3 regions of the Leisingera daeponensis DSM 23529 genome follow, and region 3 is predicted to be linked to each of the others. Evidence: riboswitches for the same ligand, from Rfam matches in the RefSeq annotation. Region 3 holds a riboswitch; each other region holds the start of a gene.
The links. A riboswitch is a leader RNA that binds a small molecule or an ion and turns the genes downstream of it on or off. The one in region 3 is predicted to bind cobalamin.
Positions count from the first base shown of each region.

Region 1: it holds a riboswitch for cobalamin, as region 3 does, so the genes downstream of both, DAEP_RS0109475 (ABC transporter substrate-binding protein) here and DAEP_RS0111020 (hypothetical protein) in region 3, are expected to answer to the same signal.
Region 2: it holds a riboswitch for cobalamin, as region 3 does, so the genes downstream of both, DAEP_RS0112010 (aromatic ring-hydroxylating oxygenase subunit alpha) here and DAEP_RS0111020 (hypothetical protein) in region 3, are expected to answer to the same signal.

Region 1 is NZ_KI421500.1:1,850,562-1,855,701, forward strand. Features, by position in the region: gene DAEP_RS0109465 (ABC transporter ATP-binding protein) at 1-387, opposite strand, end outside; gene DAEP_RS0109470 (FecCD family ABC transporter permease) at 384-1,433, opposite strand; gene DAEP_RS0109475 (ABC transporter substrate-binding protein) at 1,430-2,440, opposite strand; cobalamin riboswitch at 2,587-2,780, opposite strand; gene DAEP_RS0109480 (succinylglutamate desuccinylase/aspartoacylase family protein) at 2,858-3,901, opposite strand; gene rimK (30S ribosomal protein S6--L-glutamate ligase) at 3,906-4,811, opposite strand.
Region 2 is NZ_KI421500.1:2,366,515-2,371,654, forward strand. Features, by position in the region: gene DAEP_RS0112000 (DUF5928 domain-containing protein) at 1-255, shown strand, start outside; gene DAEP_RS0112005 (FAD-binding oxidoreductase) at 597-1,682, opposite strand; gene DAEP_RS0112010 (aromatic ring-hydroxylating oxygenase subunit alpha) at 1,687-2,922, opposite strand; cobalamin riboswitch at 3,030-3,228, opposite strand; gene DAEP_RS22660 (zinc-binding dehydrogenase) at 3,547-4,797, shown strand; gene DAEP_RS0112020 (DUF1523 family protein) at 4,722-5,140, opposite strand, start outside.
Region 3 is NZ_KI421500.1:2,168,718-2,173,857, forward strand. Features, by position in the region: gene DAEP_RS0111005 (SRPBCC family protein) at 1-343, shown strand, start outside; gene DAEP_RS0111010 (alpha/beta hydrolase family protein) at 368-1,240, opposite strand; gene DAEP_RS0111015 (TetR/AcrR family transcriptional regulator) at 1,311-1,919, shown strand; cobalamin riboswitch at 1,938-2,160, shown strand; gene DAEP_RS0111020 (hypothetical protein) at 2,268-2,672, shown strand; gene DAEP_RS0111025 (protein-tyrosine phosphatase family protein) at 2,830-3,372, opposite strand; gene DAEP_RS0111030 (DNA polymerase III subunit gamma/tau) at 3,567-5,140, shown strand, end outside.

The DNA of each region.
Region 1 (5,140 bases), 320 kb from region 3:
CTCCATTTCAACCGTCCGCAGGGCTTTGTCCACCTGCCGGGTGTCTTCCTCGCTCCACGGCCGCAGCGCCGACAGCCAGGGGGTGCGGCCCAGCTCCACCACCGAACGCGCGGTGATGCGCTCCGCGGTGTCGGCCTGCTGCTCGACGATGGCGATCCGCTGGGCGATTTCCCGGCGCGACAGCCGGGCCAGCGGCTGCTCCGCCAACAGCACGTCGCCTTGCGAGGGCCGGGCCAGCCCCGCCAGCAGCCGCATCAGCGTCGATTTGCCGGAGCCGTTGGGGCCGACCAGCGCCAGCGTTTCCCCCGGTTGCGCCATCAGCGACACATCCGACAGCAGCGCCTTGCCGCGCACCGCGAAGGACAGGCTGCGGGCTTCGATCCTCATCGCGCCGTCCTCTGCCCGCGCACCAGAATGATGGCAAAGGCCGGCGCTCCGATCAGCGCGGTCACGACGCCGATGGGCAGCACCTGGCCGGGGATGATGATACGCGACACGATGTCGGCGCCGATCAGGAACACCGCGCCGGTCAGGGCGGCGGCGGGCATCAGGCGGCGGTGGCCGGGGCCGACCAGGAACCGCGCCGCGTGGGGGATCACCAGGCCGACAAATCCGATGGAGCCGACGATCGACACCATCACAGCGGTCATCAGCGCGGTGGCAAAGATCAGCACCACCTGCACCCGCCGCACCGGGATGCCCAGCGCCGCGGCGGAATCGGTGCCGAAGGTGAAGGCATCCAGCGCCCGGGCGTGGAACCGGCAGATCATCCAGCCCGCCAGCGCCAGCGGCACCGCCAGCCACACATCCGGCCAGCGCACGCCGCTGAGGTTGCCCATCAGCCAGAACATGATGCCGCGCGCCTGATCGGCATTGGCGGATTTGGCGATGATGAAGGCGGTAAGCGCGTTGAACAGCTGCGAGCCGGCAATGCCCGCCAGCACGATCTGGGCCGCTGCCGCCCGGCTGCTGCCCGCCCCGGCGGCGCGCGCCAGAACGGCGACAAAACCAAACGCCAGCAGCGCGCCGTTGAAGGCGCCGAAGGACAGCGACAACGCGCCGCCGCCGAGGCCAGCAATGGTCACCGCCACCGCCCCGGTCGAGGCACCGGCGGAAATGCCAAGGATGTAAGGATCCGCCAGCGCGTTGCGCAGCAGCGCCTGCAGCACCACGCCCGCCACCGCCAGCGCCGCGCCGCAGGCCCCGGCCACCAGCGCCCGCGGCAGCCGGTAGCTCCAGATGATGCCCTGGTCCACCGGGTCCACCGGCAGGCCTGCGCCGGCCAGTTTGTTGACCAGAACGGACAGGACGAGGTCAGGCGCAAGCGAGGTTTCCCCGATCATTGCGCCTGCCAGAACCGCCGCAGCCAGCACCGGCAGGGCCAGGCAAGCGCCCCGGATGCCCTGCCAGGCAAGTGCGGCGGCTGCGCTCATGCGCCGTTGCCGATCGCGCTGAGTTCAGCGGCCAGATCCTCCAGCGCCGGGATCGCGCGGATGGTGGCGTCCATGGCTTGGGCATCCATCACCACGATGCGGCCGTTCTTCACGGCGTCCATCTGGCTGGCGACCGGATCGGTGCGCAGGAATTCCAGCTTCTTCTCGTAATCATCGGCGGCAAACCGGCGGCGGTCCATGCGGGCAATCACGATCACCGTCGGGTTGGCCTTGGCGATGGTTTCCCAGCCGACGGTCGGCCATTCCTCGTCGGTCTCGATAACATTGCGCAGGCCCAGCTGCTGCATCATGTAGCCCGGCGCGCCTTTCTGGCCGGCCACGAACGGGTCGCTCTCCATCTCAGGCGACGAGAACCAGAACACGGCGGAGGCGTCTTTCAGAGAAACCTCCTGCGCCTTGGCCACCGCCGCAGCCTCGCGGGCCTTGTAGCCGGCGACCAGCTCCGCGCCCTTTTCGGCCGCGCCGAAGATCGCCGCCAGCTCTTCGATGCCCTGATACAGGCTCTCGGTGGTGAACATTTCTGTCCGGGTGCCGTCGCCGCCGGTGGTGTTGTCCTTGCCGGCGCAATCTGCGGGCAGCACATAGGTCGGGATGCCGAGGTCATGGAACTGCTCGCGCTTGGCGACGATGCCTTCGGGACCGACGTGCCATTCGTACTGCGCCGCCACTAGGCCGGGGCGTTTGGCGACCACGCTTTCAAAGCTCGGGTCGTTGTCCGCCAGACGCTCGACCTTGGCGTTCACCTCGGCATATTCCGGCAGCACGTCGTTGAACCAGACCGAGGTGCCCAGCACCTTATCCCCCAGCCCCAGCGCATAGAGCACTTCGGTGGCCGCCTGGCCAACGGTTACGGAGGACGCCACGGGGGTTTCGAAGGTGAGGGACTGGCCGCAGTTTTCGATGGTCAGCGGAAAGGTCTCATCAGCTGCCGCGGCCTGTGCCGCAAGGGTGAAGGACAGGCCAATCAGGCCGGAACGCAGGAACATTTTAGTCGATCTCCATGTGTCAATGACCGGAGAACGGGTGAAAGGGCATTGACCGGCGGTGCGGAGGGTCTGAGCCCTTCCTCTGCGGCGCCTTATCGCGGCGGCGCATCCTGCCGGCAACCTCCCCGGACAACCCCGCCCGGTGTGCTTCGGTTTCTCTACCGGCAGGTCTCCTGACTGGCGGGTCATCGTCTGGGCCGTCTTCCCGGACCGCTGGGATCCAGTGACACGATGGCACAGCACTCGCCGCCTACAGTTGCGGGGGCAGTTCCGTTTGGCGCCCGGCAGGCACCACGGATTCCCTCTTAGCCCTTGCGGGACCGGTTAGGCGCGCGTAGCGCATCGCCTTCCTTGCGGCAAGAAAAAGTTGCCGCTGGCCGGGAAAACCCCGGCGGGAGGCCCGCCCTGCCGGGCGGGTTACAGGATCTCATCCTCGTCAAACATCGGATCGTCCTCCAGCTGGGCGCTGATGTCCTCGACCGAATCCTCTGCCTTTCTGAAGGAGGGAACCCTTCCCAGATGGAACACCGCATCGCCCTCGTTCACGACGGGCATTACCGCGCGGCCGACAATCAGCCCGTCGAAGGGGGCCAGGATTTCCTTGTCCTGCTCGCCGAAAGGGTCCGAGACCGACCCCATCAGCTCCCCTTCCCGGACCAGTTCCCCGTCATTCCTGTAGACCCTCAGAAGCCCGCCCATCGGCGCCCGCAGCCATTTGCTGGAGGCACAGAACTGCGGCTGCGATTTGGGTTTGGAAATGCCCTTGGCCGGAACCATCCCCATGTGCCGCAGCACCCGCAGGATGCCGGCCAGCCCGGCCCGGATCGACAGCTCGTCAAACCGCAGGCCCTCGCCCGCCTCAAAAAGCAGGATGTCCTTGCCGATCTCCCTGGCCGCACCGCGCAAAGAGCCGTCGCGCAGCGGCGACTGCATCACGATGGGCGCGCCGAACACCCCGGCAAGCTCCCGGGTTTTCGGGTTGTCGGGCGAGATGCGGATCTGCGGGTAATTGGTCCGGTGAACCGCCGCCGAATGCAGGTCGATCCCCAGATCCGAGCGGGCGACCACCTCGCTCATGAACAGATGCGCCATACGCGAGGCCAGCGAGCCGTGCTCGCTGCCGGGAAACGCCCGGTTCAGGTCGCGCCGGTCAGGCAGGTAGCGGGAATGGTTGATGAAACCGAAGGCATTGACGATGGGCACCGCAATCAGCGTGCCCTTGAGCGTCGTCAGGTTCGGCGCCCGCAGCAGCCGCCGGATGATCTCCACCCCGATCACCTCGTCGCCATGCACGCCGCCGCTGACAAAGACCGTCGGCCCGTCCTGACGGCCATGCACCACATGCGCTGACATGGTCACCGGCGTGTGATCGGACAGGACGCTGACCGGCAGGTCGACCGTCAGCCGCGAGCCCGGCGCCACTCTGGCGCGGCCGATGGTAAAATGCTGCCGCCCCCTCATGCGCTCACCCCTTGCCCTTGGTTTTGGTGGCACCTGCCTTGGCGTTCTTTTCCAGGAACTCGATCATCTTGCCGGCGATATCCAGGCCGGTGGCCTTTTCCACCCCTTCCAGGCCGGGGGAGGAGTTCACTTCCATCACCACCGCGCCGTGATTGGCGCGCAGCATGTCAACACCGCAGGCGTTCAGGCCCATGGTCTTTGCCGCGCGCACGGCGGTGGCGCGTTCTTCCGGCGTCAGTTTCACGACCTGAGCCGACCCGCCGCGGTGGAGGTTCGAGCGGAAGTCGCCCTCGGCCCCGGTGCGCTTCATCGCGGCCACGACCTTGCCGCCGATCACGATCGCCCGGATGTCGGTGCCGCCGGCCTCCTTGATGAACTCCTGCATGAGGATGTTGACGCCGGCGCCGCGGAACGCCTCGACCACCGACTTGGCCGACCGGTGGGTATCGGCCAGAACCACGCCGATACCCTGGGTGCCCTCCAGCAGTTTGATCACGATCGGCGCGCCGCCGGCGAGTTTCAGCACTTCCTCGGTCTGCTTGGGGTCATGGGCAAAGGTTGTGACCGGCAGGCCGACGCCGTCGCGCGCCAGCAGCTGCATCGAGCGCAGCTTGTCCCGCGACCGGCCGATGGCGACGCTTTCGTTCAGCGGGTAGACCCCCATCATTTCGAACTGCCGCAGCACTGCCGTGCCATAGAAGGTGACCGAGGCGCCGATCCGCGGGATCACGGCGTCATAGCCCTTCAGCTGCTCACCATTGTAATAAACTTCCGGGCGGCGGGTTGCGATGTTCATGTAGCAGCGCAGCGTGTCGATGATGTCGAGCTGGTGCCCCCGCTCCTCTGCCGCGGCCTTGAGGCGCTTGTGGGTATACAGGTTGGCATTGCGGGCAAGCATGGCAATTTTCACGTGGTGTCCTTTTCAGGTTGCCGCGCAGCAGCGGCGCGGCTGGCGCAGGCGGCGGTTGGATGGGTTTCGGCCCTGCTCTGCAGGGATTTTCTGACAGGTTCTGCTGGTCCGTCCGCCGGTACCAGTGTCCGGCGGACGGGCGTCATCGCCAATGGGGATCAATCATCTGCTTCGAACCTATAAGGTGCCGTATCCGTTTTCAAACATGCTGCCGCCGGGCCGCCGGAGGCGGTGCGCGGCTGGCTTGCCGACCCAGTACAGCCAGGCTAGAGTCTTGCATATAGGCAAAATATCATCGGCCCCTGCAAGGGATCGCATTGGCCAGCGCG
Region 2 (5,140 bases), 200 kb from region 3:
ATCGGCCACGCCCAGCGGGCCGGCCTGGCGGGCGCGCGCACGCCGCAACTGACGCTGGAGCGGCTGCTGCCGACGATCCGCAACGATATCCTGCATGAATGCGACCGCATCCGCGATGCCGTCTACAGCCAGCTTTTTCACCTGCGCGAGGGCGCCAGCGCGGAGGAAAACGCAGCCCAGCTCGGCGGTTTCCTGAACCTGCCCCGGGACAAGGCGATGGAGATTGCCGCAGCCCGGTCTCTGTTTGCGGACTGAACCGGCAGCCTGATGCGGCAAGTGACCTCCATGCCGGTCACGGCCAGCATAGGGCTGATGGCGATGTTCGCGGTGGATTGCGCCGATTGGCTTTCATCGCCGGGCTGGTGATGCCGGCCCTTAGGCTGGCCTGGACTGAGCGGATCCTGACATTGCTTGGCGTCCAGGGCGGAGGTCTGGGCCTGGCGATGTGCTAAGTCCGGATCATCCTGCCAGCAATGCGGGTGATGGCGCGTAACGGCGGCGGGCAGAATGCAGCGCTGGATCCCCTGCTGATCTTTGGCCTGGAACCGGGGCACGGAAAGGGGGCGCACCGGATCCGGTGCGCCCCCCCTGGGCCTTCAGATCTCGACCTCGACCCGGCCGATCGGGTTGGAGCAGCAGGCCAGGATATACCCTGCCTCCACATCCTCCTCCGAGATGCCGCCGTTGTGGACCATATGCACGTCGCCCGCGGTTTTCCTGACCTTGCAGGTGCCGCAGATGCCGAAGGTGCAGCCCGACGGGATGTTAAGGCCCGACGCCTTGGCCACCGCCAGCACCGTATCGGTCTCTGTGCAGGTGGCGGTGACGCCCGACGCGGCAAAGGTGATCTCTGCCGCCGCGGTCTCTTCCGGCACCACATCGTCCAGCTCCGGCGCATCGGCTTCGGTCTCCACCGGCGCGCCAAAGCTTTCCTGATTGTAGTTCTCCATGTCGAAGCCCAGGCCATTCAGCATGTCGCGCACCGCCTGCATGAACGGGTCCGGGCCGCAGCAGTAGACCTCGCGCTCCAGGTAGTCGCCGGCAATCAGGCCCAGCATAATCTGGTTCAGCTGCCCGCGGTAGCCGGTCCAGACCTGATAGGGGTCGTCCTCCTCAACCACGAAATGCAGCTTGATCCCCTGCACCCGCGCCGCCATGCCCTCCAGCTGGCGCCGCGCGATGATCTCGCTGGGCCGCTTGGCACAGTTGATGAAACTGACATCGGGCGACTGGCCGCGGTCGAACAGATACTGGGTCATCGACAGGCTGGGCGTGATGCCGGAACCTGCGGAGATAAACAGGAACTTGCCGTTCGGGCGTTTGGGCAGGGTGAACAGGCCCGCCGGGCCGGAGGCCCTCAGGAACATGCCCGGGCGCAGGTTGTCCAGCATCCAGCGGGTGCCGATGCTGTCGGCCTGCGCCTTCACGGTGACAGAGATAGACAAGGGCCGCGAGGGTGAGGAGCTGATGGTGTAAGTGCGCCAGACAGTGCCGCCCGGCACCGGCAGTTCCAGCGTCAGAAACTGGCCCGGCTGGTATTTGAACCACGCGCCGGAAGGCGCGCGGAAGCTGAAGGTGGCGGTGTTCGGCGCCTCGGGCACGACGGTGACGCATTCCAGCATCTCGTCGTCCTTCCACGCCAGCGTCTCATCCAGCGTTTCGAAATTGGCCTGCAGTCCCATGCCGTTACTCCGCCGCGATCAGGTGGCGGCCGGTCAGCGCACGGGTCAGGTGCTCGGCATACCAGTTGGAGAACTGGATAACGCCGCTTTCCTGCACTTCCGAATAGGGGCCGGGCTCATATGCGGGCGAGTTGATTCCGCGCTGGTTGTCCTCCACCACGATGCGGTCCTCGTCGTTGGTGGCAACCCACACTTCGGTCAGCCGCTTCAGGTCGTAATCCTGGCCCTCGACCGCATCCTTGTGCACCAGCCATTTGGTGGTGACTTCGGTCTCCGTCGGGCTGATCGGGGTCACGCGGAACACGATGGAATGATCCGGCAGGAAATGGTTCCAGGTGGTCGGGTAGTGGAACTTCAACAGCGTGCCCGCATCGGCAAACGGCACCCGGCCCAGTTTCTTGGCCACAGCTGCCTTACCGTCCATGGTATAGCTCTCGGCGCCCTCATTCAGCGGCATCCGCGCCACCCGGTACTGGCCGCGCGCGTCGATCTGGAACTGGGCCGGGATACCCGCCGCCTCGATCCGGTCGAAATGCTTTTGCAGGTGCGGCGGGGTCTCGCCGCCCTCAACACCGGTCACCGATGGATCTTCGGGGAAGGTCCGGCACAGCGACGGGTGGTTGCCGCCGCAGTGATAGCATTCGCGGTTGTTCTCCCAGACCAGCTTCCAGTTGCCGTTCTCGATGATCGAGCTTTCATAGGCGACCTTGGCGTTGCCCAGATCATGCGGCTCCAGATAAGGGCGGGCCACAGCGGCGAAGGCATCGAAATCCGGTGCCTCATCGGCCAGGCAGATATAGATCAGTCCCGCCAGATCGCGGCAGTGCACCGGCTTCAGCCCGTGCTTGGAGGCATCAAATTCCGGCCCCATGTCGCGCGCCCACAGCAAGGAGCCGTCCAGCTCATAGGTCCACTGGTGGTAGGGGCAGACCAGCTTGGGCGAATTGCCCTTTTTCGCCTTGCACACGACGGAGCCGCGGTGGCGGCAGGCATTGTGAAAGGCACGCACCTCGCCATCGGTGCCGCGCACGATGATCACGTTGTAGGCGCCAACCTGGTGGGTCACGAAGTTCCCCGCCTTCGGGATCTCGCAGGCGGGAATGGCAAACAGCCACTCGCGGTAGAAGATCTGGCGCATGTCCAGATCCAGCACGCCCGGATCGGTATAGAAGGCCTGCTCCAGGGAATAGTTTTTCTGACGGGCCACCAGTCTGGCCAGAATTTCGCTGTCGTGAAGCATATGCTTCTCTCCTTTGCCGCATCCCCGCGGCAGGTTGGCTTGGCTGCGGGCATGAGGAGAGAGATCACAGGCCAAGCGCCTGCAACCGCCCCGCCGCCGCCCGCGGTTGACGTTTTCGGGGCAAGGCTGGTTTCCGGACTGTCCCGGGGCCATTCGGCGGCGGGGCCTGGCACCTTCCCGAAGCGCCTGCTTCAGTGGTCTTTGCCATGCCTTGCCCGGGGTCACCGTTGCGGGGGCAGTACCGGAATTTCACCAGCTTCCCAATTCTCCGCCCCAGGGGGCGGCACCTTGCTGAGGCGCAAATTGCCCGAAACGCACCCCTTGGGCGGAGACAAATCCGACCCGCCGAAACCGGAAAAAGACATGCATGTTATCCCCGCCTTAGGCCCGTTTCCGGCGCAGAATCTCAAACCGGCACTCGCCGGTCCGTTTGCGGCAAAGTGCTGATCTTCAGGGTATTTTCCTCCGAATCGGCTCGGCTCAGCGATTCGCCAGACTGCGCCCGACGGACAGGCCGCACCGTGTCTTTGGATTCACCTCTTGCCGCCGCCCCTGCCCTGCGGGCAGTATTTGCACTGTATCCCGATATCTTCCGGCACCCCGCGCAAACGAAAGGGGCCGCTTATGAACGAACCAATGACGCGCAGCAGCACGGGCACCATGATGGCCGTCGTGACCACCGGAAACGGCGGCTACGACAAGCTTGAGTACAAACCCGTGCCCATCCCGGACCCCGGCGAGGGAGAGTTGCTGCTGCGGGTTCTGGCAGCCGGGGTGAACAACACCGAAATCAACACCCGGCTCGGATGGTATTCCTCCAGCGTGACGACGGACACCGCCGCGGCCGCAGGCCGCCAGGAAGCCCATGCCGAACAAAAGGCCGACGGCGGCTGGAACAAGGCAACCCCCTTCCCGCTGATCCAGGGCACCGACTGCTGCGGCAGGGTTGTTGCGGCAGGCCCAGGCGCCAGCCAGGCCCTGACCGGCAAGCGGGTTCTGGTGCGCCCCTGCATGCGCCCCAATGGCTACGGCGTTATGGACAACGTCTGGATGGCCTCGGACTTTGACGGCGCCTTTGCCGAATATGTCAAAGTCCCGGCAACTGAGGTGTTCCCGGTCGACTGCGCCTGGTCGGACGAGGAGCTGGCGACAATTCCCTGCGCCTATGGCACATCGGAAAACATGCTGCACCGCGCCAGCGTGCGCGCTGGCGAGCTGGTGCTTGTGACCGGCGCTTCCGGCGGTGTCGGCTCGGCCACAGTGCAGCTGGCCAAACGCCGCGGCGCCCGGGTGGCGGCGGTCACCAGCCGGGGGAAGATGGATCAGCTGCGCGGCCTTGGTGCGGATATCGTTCTGGACCGGGACAGCGGCCTGCTGGCGGAATTGGGCGGGGAAAGCGTTGACGCCGTCGTTGACAATGTGGCGGGGGCTGGCTTCCCGCAAATGCTCAAACTGCTGAAACGCGGCGGCCGCCTGGTGTCCAGCGGCGCCATCGCCGGGCCGGTTGTCGATCTGGACATGCGGGATATGTATTTGAAGGACATCACCCTGATCGGCTGCACCGCCTGGGATGAGCCGGTTTTTCCGAACCTGATTTCCGAACCTGATTTCCTATATCGAGCGCGGCGAAATCCGGCCGCTTGTCGCCAAAGTCTTCCCGCTCAAGGACATCGCCAGGGCCCAGCAGGAATTCCTGAAGAAAACCCATTTCGGCAACTTCGTTCTTGTGCCGCCACAGGCCTGACGAGCCGCAAGACCCTCAAAGCCAATGAAAAGGCCGCCCACGCGGCGGCCCCTCATCACTTCGATTTCCAGCTGTCCAGCCAGCGGCGGAAGCGGCCCTGCCGTTCCGCAATCGCATCCCCCGCGGCATAGAGGCTGTCCTCGGCGCTTTCGATCATCGGCTCGATCCGCGCCCGCCGGAACCGGCGCCAGCGCACATAGATGGCCCACAGGATGGCGGCCAGCAGCACCAGGAAGATGATGCTGAACCAGTTTGTCGGCTTATCCTCCGGCCCGGCCACGGGCTTGATCGACACCGCATTCGGGAAGATCGACAGGAACTCGTTGCGCCAGCCGTAATGCATCACCGCCACCCACTCCGGGTTGGCCCTGGTCGAGATGCTGTCATTGGCATCCGTATAGAGGTTCGCGGTGTCGAACTTGAAATAGGGCGGCCAGTTCCAGCCGGTGTCCTCATTGCGGTAGACCATATTGC
Region 3 (5,140 bases):
CCTCTCCCGGCCTGAGAACGGCCTGGCTTGGGATCTGAACTTCAGCTTCCGCGGCAAGCCGCGCGAGATCCGGCTGACGCTGGTGTCCTATACGCCGGATACCGGGCTGACCCTGACCGGCAGCGGCAGCGGCATCGACGGACGGATGGAAATCGAACTGCTGGCGCTGTCGCCGCAGCGGACCCGGATGTCGGTGCAGCTGGACCTTTCACCTGCCAATCTGACCGGACGCCTGCTGGTGCAGTCGTTGAAGCTTGCGCGCAGCAAGCTGACCAGCCGGTTCAAACTGCGGCTGGCGGAATTCGCCAAATTCACCGAAGAGCGGCTGAAACGCACCGCCTAAGCCGCTGCGCCGCGCCGGAACGGGTCAGGGCAGCAGCCGCGGCCACAGCGCGGCATTCTCGCGGGCAAATGCGCCCAGATGGCCGATTGCCTTCAGCCCCAGATCCCCCGGCGCCAGAACCGTGCGGCGCTGGTTTGCGCCGCCAAAAACTTCTCCCAGCCGCCAGACAGCCGGCGGCGGCACGACGTCGTCATCCGCCAGCGCAAACAAATCCACCGGGATTCCGGTCTCTGCCCAGCGGGGCAGCGGCAGGCTTTGGCCCGTCTCCGGCAGATAGCTGCCCCGGGTGGTGCACCAGCGCCGCCATTGCCAGTAAACCCCCGCCGGCAAATCGGCCCCGAACCCCACCGCGCGCCCGGGAAGATACCCCACGGCACGGACCGCCAGCGGCACATGGCCGAACCAGAAAGCCAGCGCCAGCGCGCGGTAGGGCCAGGGATGATCGTGGTGATGCACCAAGCCGCCCGCAACCACGATCATGCGGGCGACGTCCTCAAGATCATTCTGCAAGGGCATCAGCATTGCCCCCAGAGAATGGCCGATCACCCACAACGGCACGCCCGCATATCGCCGCCGCATTTCGGCCCGGGCGGCGGGCTGATCACCCAGCGCCCAATCGGCCATCGTGACCTTGGACCGGCGCGGATGGCCCCGCGCCGAGTCCCCGAAATCCGTGTAGTCATAGGTCAGGCAGGCAATCTGCTGCTCCGCCGCCAGCCAGCGCGCGAAATGCCGGTAACACCGCTGCGGCACTCCGGTTGCGCCATTCAGCACCACCGCTGCCCGCGCTGCCCCGCCCGGGCGGTACAGCCGCCCCGCCAGCACGGCCTCCCCGGACGCAAAGCGCAGTTCTTCCTCCCGGATACCGGCGGTATGTTCTGCGTGTCTGTCCAGCATGGCAGCCCCCTAGACCAATTGGTCCACTTCCTGACTGGACCAATTGGTCTAATGCTGTCAAGCTGCCGCCATGACTGACGTGACGACAGCCGCCCCGCCCGACAGCAGCCAGGCTCCGGCCCCGACCCGGGACCGGCTGATCCGCGCTGCGGCAGATCTGTTCCGCAACAAAGGCTACAACGGCACCGGACTGGCGGAACTTCTGGCGGTGGCCCGGGCGCCCAAGGGCTCGCTCTACCACCATTTCCCCAACGGCAAATCCGACGTTGCGCTGGCCGCGTCCACCTGGGCGTCGGACCAGATGCTGGCACTGATCGACGCCGCCTTCTACCCTGCGCCCAGCTTTCAGGCCGGGGCCAAAACGGTCTGCTACAAACTGGCGAAACTCTTTGACAAACAAGGCAAGTGGAGCGGCTGCCCGGTCTCCGCAACCCTGTTCGCCGGGCCGGAGAACGACGCCTTCCGCCAGCACGCCGCAGATCTGTTCGAGAGCTGGATTGCCGCCACCGCCCGCCACGCCCAGCGCCTGGGCCTGCCGCAGGATGAGGCCAGCGCAGCGGCGGAGAATTTCTATATCCTGCTGCAGGGCGGCTGGCAGCTGGCGCGGGTGCGGCGGGACTCGGATGTCATACGTGCCCTGCACACCCAGATGCAAATTCCGCCGCAGAAAACCGATTGACGACTCACGGAACCAGCCGCTACCGCTTGTGGTGATGGTTCCCGTGCCACAGAATCTTGTGTCCGGGATGAAAAGGGAACACGGTGCGGCCCCGCCCCAGGCAAGGCCAATTCCGCGACTGCCCCCGCAACTGTAAGCGGCGAGCGACCCCGATAGAGCCACTGGCCCGTAAAGAGGCCGGGAAGGATCGGGACAGCGACGACCCGCAAGTCAGGAGACCTGCCATCGAATGTGAAACTCGAACCCGGGCGGGGTGTCCGGACAGGGTCTGATGGCACCGCGGGACTCCCGCTTTCTCATCCGGTCTCTTGATCTTTTGCCCCCGCACCACGCGCGGAGGGCGCAAATATGATGTGGACGGACACAACGCATTTCTATGCGGCGACGGATTGCAAGTATCTGGGGCGCCCCTGCCCTGCAGCTGAGCGGATGATCGGCAAGCTGGCCGAGGCAATGACCAAGGCCAAGCCCCTGACCCAGGAGGATTTCGAGATCACCGGCACCACCGCGCTGGACGGCTGCCCGCGCAATTGCCCGGCGCAGTTCGCCGCCAGCCATGACCGGATCCGCCTGTTCTGCGGCGTTGGCGAGGACGCCCCGCGCGAGGGCCTCGACCGCTTTGCCGATGCCATCCTCAACTGCAACGGCACCGGCTTTGCGGCGTCCAGACTGGACGCCCGCCCCTGCGCGCTGATGGAGGCGCTGCCGAAGACAGCGGAGGCGCGGCAGGCTGAGCAGATGATAGCGTTCTGAGCGCAAATTCGCCTGTGCTCTATGGACTGCGCCCGAACCTGTGAGGGGGCGCATGCGCCCTCACGTTTTGCCGGAGGCAAACCTGCGGTTTGGCGGGAGGATCGGTTTCAGCCCGGACCACGGGCCGGGCGAAAGCAGGTTTGGGTGGCCCAGCGATCTATCCTGCCACCTGCGCCGCACAGGCCCAATCCAGCTGCGCCTCAGTCTCCACCGCACAGGGCCGGACCGCCCGCAGCCGCGCCAGCGCCAGCGCAGGATCCTCGCCGCATTCGATCATCAGCCGCAGCACCGCCATGCCCGACCGCCCGCAGCCGCCCTTGCAATGCACCAGCACCCGGCCGCCGCCCGCCAGCGCCTGCCGTGCCGACTGGCTGGCCGCAGGCCATTTCGCGGCCACCGCAGGCGGCGGCACCTGGAAATCCGGCACAGGCAGATGCACCCAGCGGCAGGCCATGCTCTGGATATCCACCCCCAGCCGCGGCGCCCCGGCGGCCACGTGCTCGGCCTCCGTGGTCATTGAGAACACCAGCCCCGGCTTCCATTGATAAATCTGGATCAGGTCGCCCCGGTAATCGCCCTCCGCGCCGGGCAGCCGGCACAGCGCCAGAATTCCGCCGCCCGCAGACAGCGCGTGGATGGTCAGCCCGGCCGGCGCCGCCGTGTCCGGCGCTTCTGGTTCAGAGGTGTCTTCAGATCGCATACCGCCTCCTTAGCCGCTGCGTCCCTGCTGTCCCCCGCGTTGCCCCGCCCCTGCAGCCTAGCCGTTAACCGGGCAATGCCAAAGCCCTTTTACGGCCCCGGATTGCGCCCTTCTGCGGTGGACGAACGGGCTGCGCTTCAATACCCTGCGCGCAACGCGGGACGCCCCGCAATCCGAATCCGGCACGAGAGATCATGAACGACATCCCCAGCGGCACAACCGGCGGCACCGGCCAATCCCAGTATCAGGTTCTGGCCCGCAAATACCGGCCCGAAACCTTTGCCGATCTGGTGGGCCAGGACGCGATGGTGCGGACTCTGAAAAATGCCTTTGCCGCCGACCGGATCGCCCAGGCCTTTATCATGACCGGCATCCGCGGCACCGGCAAAACCACCACCGCGCGGATCATCGCCAAGGGCATGAACTGCGTCGGCGAGGACGGCCAGGGCGGCCCCACCACCGATCCTTGCGGCAAATGCGAGCATTGCACGGCGATCATGGAAGGCCGCCATGTCGACGTGATGGAGATGGACGCGGCCTCCCGCACCGGCGTCAATGACATCCGCGAGATCATCGACTCGGTGCAGTACCGCGCCGCCTCCGCCCGCTACAAGATCTATATCATCGACGAGGTCCACATGCTGTCGACCTCCGCCTTCAACGCCTTGCTGAAGACGCTGGAGGAGCCGCCCGCGCATGTGAAGTTCATCTTCGCCACCACCGAAATCCGCAAGGTACCGGTGACGGTGCTGTCGCGCTGCCAGCGCTTCGACCTGCGCCGGATCGAGCCGGAGGTGATGATTTCCCTGCTGCGCAAGATCGCCACCGCTGAGGGGGCCCAGATTGCCGACGACGCGCTGGCGCTGATCACCCGCGCTGCCGAAGGCTCTGCCCGGGATGCGACTTCGCTGCTGGACCAGGCGATTTCCCACGGCGCGGGGGAGACCACGGCGGACCAGGTCCGCGCCATGCTGGGCCTTGCCGACCGCGGCCGGGTGCTGGACCTGATGGACATGATCCTGCGCGGCGATGCGGCGGCGGCACTGACCGAACTCAGCGCGCAATACGCCGAAGGCGCCGACCCGCTGGCGGTGCTGCGCGACTTGGCGGAGATCACCCATTGGGTCTCGGTGGTGAAGATCACCCCCGATGCGGCAGAGGACCCCACCGTCGGCCCGGACGAACGCGCCCGCGGGCAGGCGATGGCCGACGCGCTGGCGATGCGCGTCCTTACCCGCATGTGGCAGATGCTGCTGAAAGCGCTTGAGGAAGTCGCCGCCGCCCCGAACGCGATGATGGCGGCGGAAATGGCTGTGATCCGCATCACCCATGTGGCCGACCTCCCCTCGCCCGAGGAGCTGATCCGCAAACTGCAGGACACCCCGCCCCCGCCGCTGCCGCCATCCGGTCCCGGCGGCGGTGCGCCGATGCAAGGCATGGGCGCTCCGGCGCTTGGCGTCACTGCACCAGCCAGTGCCCAAGGCGGTCCGGCCGGCGGCGCGCCAATGGCCCGTGGCGGCGGCGGCACGGTGATGGCGCTGGCGCCGCAGGTCAGCTCCGCGCTGGCCCGCTACCCGAGTTTTGAGCATGTGGTCGAACTGATCCGCACCAACCGCGACGTGAAGCTGCTGGTCGAGGTCGAAACCGGTGTGCGGCTGGTCTCCTACCAGCCGGGCCGGATCGAATTCACCCCCTCGGTACAGGCGCCGCGTGATCTGGCTGCCCGGCTTGGCTCGGCGCTGCAGAACTGGACCGGCGCCCGCTGGGT